Regions from separate parts of the Arthrobacter sp. alpha11c genome, predicted to be linked through region 3. Evidence: riboswitches for the same ligand, from Rfam matches in the RefSeq annotation. Region 3 holds a riboswitch; each other region holds the start of a gene.

Region 1 (2,256 bases), 1.8 Mb from region 3:
ATTTCACGCGTGGCGCATGAAGCTGGCGTGCCGCTGATCGTGGATAACACGCTGTCCACCCCGTACCTCATCCGTCCCATCGAATGGGGTGCGGACATCGTGGTGCACTCGGCTACCAAGTATCTGGGCGGCCACGGTGCGGCGATCGCGGGTGTGATCGTGGACTCCGGAAACTTTGATTTCGGCAAGGACCCTGAGCGCTTCCCCGGATTCAATACTCCGGACCCCAGCTACAACGGACTCGTTTACGCGCGGGACCTTGGCAAGGACGGCGCGCTCGGAGCCAACCTCTCCTACATTCTCAAGGCCCGCGTGCAGTTGCTGCGCGATCTGGGTTCGGCGGTTTCCCCGTTCAACGCGTTCCTCATCGCTCAAGGGCTGGAAACCCTGAGCTTGCGCGTCGAGCGCCACGTCTCCAACGCCACCAAGGTGGCGGAATGGTTGGAAGCCCACGACGACGTCGAATCGGTCGCCTTCGCGGGTCTGCCGTCCAGCCCTTGGTACGAGCGCGGCCGTAAGTACGGGCCGAGGGGTACCGGGGCAGTGGTGGCATTCAACATCAAGGGTGGCGTCGAGGCCGGCAAGCGATTCGTTGATGGCCTGGAGCTGCACTCCCATGTTGCCAACATCGGTGACGTCCGCTCGCTGGTTATCCACCCGGCGTCGACTACCCACAGCCAGCTCACGGTTGAACAGCAGCTGGTTGCGGGCGTGAATCCCGGCCTTGTCCGTCTGTCCGTGGGAATCGAGCACGTGGACGACATTATTGCTGACCTGGAGGCTGGTTTCCGGGCTGCCAAAGGCGCTTAGCGGAGCGGCCGCCCGCCGACGAAAATTCGCCGGGCGGCCCTTCAGCATGTGTGTTCCTGAACGAAGCGCCCCTAAACCGTCACACAGCTGTCACATTCTTCGCCAAAACAAGGGTATTTTTCCTAGACTCTACGTATTAGGTCATGAGTGCCAGCGACAGCCCCGGCTTGCTGGCCGGCAACCCTCCTCCGCGGTGGGGTGCCCCGGGTGAGGACCTGGCCTGTCGCACGCAAGGCGGCAGGCAAGCGCGAGGTTAGGTGTCAAAGGAATGACCATTACTGCTACAGCACCCCCAAAACCGGGCAAAGAAGACGGGACGGTCAAGTACGCCGGCGTAGGTTCGCTGGAACTTGAAGCCGGCGGTTTTCTCCCTGACGTTGTGCTGGCTTACGAAACCTGGGGGCAGTTGAACGCGGATGCGTCCAACGCAGTCCTCGTTCAGCACGCTCTGACGGGCAGCACGCATGTGGCCCGCGGTGCTACTGATGAGGAAGGCTGGTGGGAGCAACTCGTTGGCCCAGGCGCGACGATCGACACCAACCGGTTCTTCGTTATCTCCATCAACATTGTGGGCGGCTGTTACGGCAGCACGGGCCCATCGTCCCAGGCGCCGGACGGGCGGCCCTGGGGATCCCGCTTCCCCCTGATCACTTTGCGCGACAGCACGGTGGCTGAAGCCCGCCTCGCCGACGCGTTGGGGATCAAGTCATGGCACGCCGTCCTTGGCGGTTCGATGGGTGGGGCGCGGGCACTTGAGTGGGCGGTGACCTTCCCTGAGCGTGTCCAGCGGTGCGCGGTTATTTCTGTCGGCGCCTACAGCACAGCCGAGCAAATCGCTTTCGCCCAGTCGCAGACACTCGCCATCCGCCAGGACCCGAACTTCAACAACGGCGATTACTACGGTGGACCAACTCCTGAGGCGGGCCTTGCCCTGGCCCGACGGATAGCCCACATCACGTACCGATCAGCGCTGGAGCTTGATTTCCGCTTCGGCCGGGAAGCCCAGCACCAAGAGACGCCCCTGGCTGCTCCGGTCCTGGGGGAGCGTGGCCGCTACCAGGTGGAAAGCTACCTCGACCACCAAGGCACCAAGCTGGTGCGCCGGTTCGATGCCAACAGCTACATCGCCATCACTGAGGCACTCATGTCCCACGACATCAGCCGTGGCCGAGGCACCTTGCAGGAAGCCTTGGCCAGCGCCACTGCTGAATTCTTTGTAGCAGCCGTCGACTCCGACCGCCTCTATTTCCCGGCCCAGTCATTGGAACTGGCACAAAATCTGCCTGGCGACGTTCCCGTCCACGTGATCGAGGCCCCCATCGGGCACGATGGCTTCCTCACCGAAATCGGGCAACTGTCAGCCCAACTGCATCAGGCCTTCTTCGCCTAACGGCCCGGCTTTCTTCGACTAGGCCGGCTCAGCCGTTCATGATCTCGCCGCGCTGC
Region 2 (2,256 bases), 1.1 Mb from region 3:
CGCGAACGCTTTGCCCCGAGGAGAAGCACCGGCCTGCACCAGTACGGGCTCCTCCGGCAGGGGTGCAGTGTTCAGCGGACCGCGGACCTTGAAGAAGTCACCCTGGTGGTTAATGGGGTGCACTTTGGTGTGGTCGGCGAACACGCCGGCCTCAACGTCCTCAAGCACAGCGCCGGGTTCCCAGCTGCGCCAAAGCTGCCGGACGACGTCGACGAATTCCTCCGCCTTCTCATACCGAAGGTCGTGTTCAATCTGCTGGTCCAACCCGTAATTCTGTGCCGCCAGGTCACTGCCGGAGGTGACAACGTTCCAGCCGAGCTGGCCCTCGGAGAAATGCTGCAGCGTGGCCAGGAGTCGTGCGGCTGTGAAGGGCGGATAGAACGATGCGCTGACCGTCGGCACAATCCCAAGGTGCTTGGTGGCGGACAGAAGGTACGGGACCAGGGCCAAAGGGTCATGCTTGGGCGCAAAGGAGGCGTGTGCCAGCGAAACCTCGGCAGTGCCGCCATAAGTATCAGGAACAGTAAGGGAGTCCTCGATGATGAAAAGGTCAAGGCCGGATTGCTCAAACGCGCGGACGGCGTCTTGATACAGGGCAGGTTTCTTCCAGTCGAAACCCAGGCTGTAGCCGGGAGTTCCCCACCCCTGGACACCAAAACCGTGCCCCACGAACCATCCAAAATGCAGCATGGGCTTGAGTGTAGAGCTGCCTTGTCCGTTCACCGCGACCTGATTTCTTGCGAAGTTACAGGGGGTCGTACTGCGTCAATTATGCTCCCGGGACGTCACATTTGGGCTGCTACCCCAGCGCCGGCCGGTTACGCAACATGACGAGCGCGTAACCGCTTGCAAGTGCGGGCCGCCGCCGCGGGATGTTACGTTTTTCTTGAGTAATGAGCACCAGCGCCAAGCCCTGACTTGCTGGTCGGCAACCCTCTCTCCGGCGGGGTGCCTCAGGTGACTACTCGGCGTATCGACACTTCGAACTGCAAGCGTGACTGAGGAGCACCAGCCAATGCCTGAACCCACTGAAGAAAAACTCTCCTACCGCCTGATTACAGGTCCGGATACCCGTGAATTCTGCGAGCGGATCACCACCGCCCTCGCCGACGGCTACGTGCTCCACGGCAGCCCGGCAGCCACGTTCAATGGCACGGATGTCATCGTGGCCCAGGCAGTCGTCCTGCCTGCTGCCATCGCCAACGCAGACGCCGCCGTCGCGAATGCTGTTGACCAGTTGGAGAACGACGACGACGAAGAAGCATTCGAGGGACACGCATGAGTTACGCAGGTGACCTGACCCCGCAGGACGCGTGGGCCAAGCTGGAAGAAGGCGCCATCCTGGTAGATGTCCGCACCGAGGCCGAGTGGGCCCACATCGGCATTCCGGACACCAAGGCCACCGAGAACGATCCCCTGTTCATTCAGTGGAACCTCGCCGGTGGCATTCCCAATTCCCGCTTCCTTGAGGACCTGCAGCAGCAGGCACCCGAAGGTGACGGCGTGGAACTCGTTTTCATCTGCCGCTCAGGCCAGCGCTCCATCTCGGCCGCCATCGCCGCGACGCAGGCCGGGTTCACCGCCTACAACGTGCTCGAGGGCTTCGAAGGTGACCCGGACCGCTACGGCGAACGCACCATCAACGGCTGGAAGAACCGCGGCCTGCCAACCAACCTGGGGAACGACTAAGTGACTTTCAATCCCGATGCCGCCAGCTGGAGCCCTGACACCCAGGCAGTTCGCGGTGGCCTTGACCGTACCAACTTCCAGGAGACGTCCGAACCCGTCTTCCTGAACTCCGGCTTCGTCTACGAATCCGCTGCCGCCGCCGAACGCGCCTTCACCGGCGAGGACGAACGCTTCGTTTACTCCCGCTATGGCAACCCGTCCGTAGCCACGTTCCAGGAGCGGTTGCGGTTGCTCGAAGGAACCGAAGCGTGCTTTGCGACGGCGTCCGGCATGTCCGCGGTGTTCACCGCCTTGGGTGCCCTCCTGGCTGCCGGTGATCGCGTGGTTGCCGCCCGGTCCCTGTTCGGCTCGTGCTTCGTGATCCTCAACGAGATCCTGCCGCGCTGGGGCGTAGAGACCGTGTTTGTCGACGGTCCCGACCTCGACCAGTGGCGTGCTGCCCTCTCCGAACCGACCACCGCCGTGTTTTTCGAGTCGCCCTCCAACCCCATGCAGGAAATCGTGGACATCGCCGCCGTCAGCGAGCTGGCGCATGCTGCGGGAGCGACCGTCGTCGTCGACAACGTC
Region 3 (2,256 bases):
ACCGAGACCCGTGCGCTTGAGTTCTTCGATACCAGCCAGGAGTCGTGTGGCATCCTCCAGACGGGAGCCTACGCCGAAGCTGGCCCGCAGCGAGCCGGAAGGGAGTCCTAGCCGCTTGAGCAGGGGATGGGCGCAGAAGCGGCCGTCACGAAGTCCAACACCGTGTTCGGCGGCGAGGTAGGCGGCCACCAGTCCGGCGTCGAATCCTTCCACCGAGAAATTGACCACGCCGATGGTGTCTTCGGAGTCGCTGAAGATCCGGTGAACGGTCACGCCGTCGATTGCTTCAAGTCCCTGTACAAGGTAGGAGCGGATGGCAGCTTCATGGGCATGCCAGGCATCCTGATCCAAGCCGGCCAGTACCTGCGTCGCACGGGCCAATGTTGCTGCACCGAGGACGTTGGGGGAGCCGCCCTCATGGCGTGCGGGACCTGAGGCCCAGCTGACCGAGTCCAGACGGGCCTCACGAACAGCGCCACCACCGGCAAGGTGGGGAGTGCCGGCGTCGAGCCAGTCAGGACGGCCCACAACAACACCGGCGCCGAACGGAGCGTAAAGCTTATGCCCGGAGAACACGATGTAGTCGACGTCTGCCTCGGTGATATTGATGCGGCGGTGCGGGGCAAGCTGCGCGGCGTCCACCACAATCCGGGCACCATATTCGTGTGCAAGTGCTGCGAGTTCGGCGATCGGCAGAATTTCACCGGTCACGTTCGAGGCCCCGGTGACCGCCAGCAATGACACTCCGCCTTGGCTGAGTTCCTCGCGGAGCTTGGCCAGGGTAGCTGTCAGTGTCGAAGCAGCCACGACACTGCGGTGGGGGACGCCCTGCCAGGGAAGGAGATTGGCATGGTGCTCGATGTCCAGGTAAAGGACCTCGCCCGTTGGCTTTCCGTCCAGCACGGGGAGGCAGCCTGCCAAAAGGTTCAGCGAGTCCGTGGTGTTCCGGGTGAAGATGACGGAATCGTCGGGACGGCCGCCGACGAATTCGCGGACGATGTCGCGGGAGTTCTCGTACACCGAGGTGCTGATCTGGGAAGCGTAGCCCGCGCCGCGGTGGACACTGGCGTAGTAGGGGAGGATCTCGTTGAGATACGCAGAAACGATTGTGAGCGCTGGAGCGGATGCTCCGTAGTCGAGGTTGGCGTAGCGGACGTGGCCACCCTGGATCAGGGGAGCTTGCAGCTCCGCGCCTGTGACGGCGGCCAGGGGCCTGCCTGCAGCGGCTTCGTGCGCTGCTTCTTCGACCACAAGGGACGGCAAAACGGTGGAGTTGAACGTAGCAGTGCTCATGGGACCTCACTCAAGAGGGACCCCCTATGGGGATCCGCGCTTGCCGTATCCGTTCCGGACCGGCCAGGTCGTCACCCGGGGCACCCCACCGCGAATGGAGGGTTGCCGGCCAGCAAACCGGGGTTTAGCGCTGGCACTCGTGACCTGTAAAGAGGTTAGGTCACGCCTCTGGCCTGCTCCAAAGTCGCTTCGCTTTGTTAAGCACATTGTTACGAAGGGTCCGGAAACTGGGCTTTGGGCGAAGAAAAGACGGCGGATGCCCCGAAAAGGAGGCATCCGCCGTCGAAAATTCTATGCAAAGCCGGTTGGCTTGTTGGTGCTGTCGGTGCTGTTGGTTCAGAGGAGGTCATCCAAGGAAGGGTTTAGCCGCTTGAGGACCTCTGAATGCAGGATGGAGTTGGTGGCCAGGGCGTTGCCGCCGAAGGGGCCGTCCTCGCCTTCCAACGAGGTGAAGCGGCCGCCGGCTTCCGTCACGATGGGAACCAATGCGGCCATGTCGTAAAGATTCAGCTCTGGCTCGCAGGCGATATCCACGGCCCCCTCGGCAACCAGGCAATAGGACCAGAAGTCGCCATAGGCCCGCGTTCGCCAGATGTCTTCGGTCAACCCCAGGAACTCATCCAGATTGCCGCGTTCCTTCCAACCGGAGAGGCTGGAATATGACATTGAAGCATCTGCCAACCGCGAAACATTGGACACCTTGAGCCGGGTGGCTGATGCCAGGGAGCGGCCCATATAGGCGCCCATGTCCTTTGCTGCCCACCAACGCTTGCCCAGTGCGGGAGCGCTGACAACTCCAACGACCGGCTCGCCTTCGTCAACCAATGCGATCAGGGTGGCCCACACAGGAACGCCGCGAACGAAGTTCTTGGTTCCGTCGATGGGGTCGATGATCCAACGCCGGGAGCCATGCCCGCTGCTGCCGAACTCCTCGCCGAGGACGGCGTCACGGGGGCGCGAGCG

Evidence for each region. Region 3 has a riboswitch for S-adenosylmethionine ahead of ACTAQJ_RS00860 (aminotransferase class V-fold PLP-dependent enzyme). Riboswitches for the same ligand answer to the same signal wherever they lie in the genome.
Region 1: another riboswitch for S-adenosylmethionine. It lies ahead of metX (homoserine O-acetyltransferase MetX); the one in region 3 lies ahead of ACTAQJ_RS00860 (aminotransferase class V-fold PLP-dependent enzyme).
Region 2: another riboswitch for S-adenosylmethionine. It lies ahead of ACTAQJ_RS19540 (DUF1737 domain-containing protein); the one in region 3 lies ahead of ACTAQJ_RS00860 (aminotransferase class V-fold PLP-dependent enzyme).

What each region holds. Positions count from the first base shown of each region.
Region 1 is NZ_CP196747.1:1,967,728-1,969,983, reverse strand. Features, by position in the region: gene ACTAQJ_RS09100 (bifunctional o-acetylhomoserine/o-acetylserine sulfhydrylase) at 1-810, shown strand, start outside; SAM riboswitch class IV at 950-1,064, shown strand; gene metX (homoserine O-acetyltransferase MetX) at 1,079-2,200, shown strand.
Region 2 is NZ_CP196747.1:4,202,479-4,204,734, reverse strand. Features, by position in the region: gene ACTAQJ_RS19545 (NtaA/DmoA family FMN-dependent monooxygenase) at 1-723, opposite strand, end outside; SAM riboswitch class IV at 890-1,001, shown strand; gene ACTAQJ_RS19540 (DUF1737 domain-containing protein) at 1,016-1,282, shown strand; gene ACTAQJ_RS19535 (rhodanese-like domain-containing protein) at 1,279-1,689, shown strand; gene ACTAQJ_RS19530 (O-succinylhomoserine sulfhydrylase) at 1,690-2,256, shown strand, end outside.
Region 3 is NZ_CP196747.1:192,585-194,840, forward strand. Features, by position in the region: gene ACTAQJ_RS00860 (aminotransferase class V-fold PLP-dependent enzyme) at 1-1,293, opposite strand, end outside; SAM riboswitch class IV at 1,325-1,438, opposite strand; gene hisN (histidinol-phosphatase) at 1,630-2,256, opposite strand, start outside.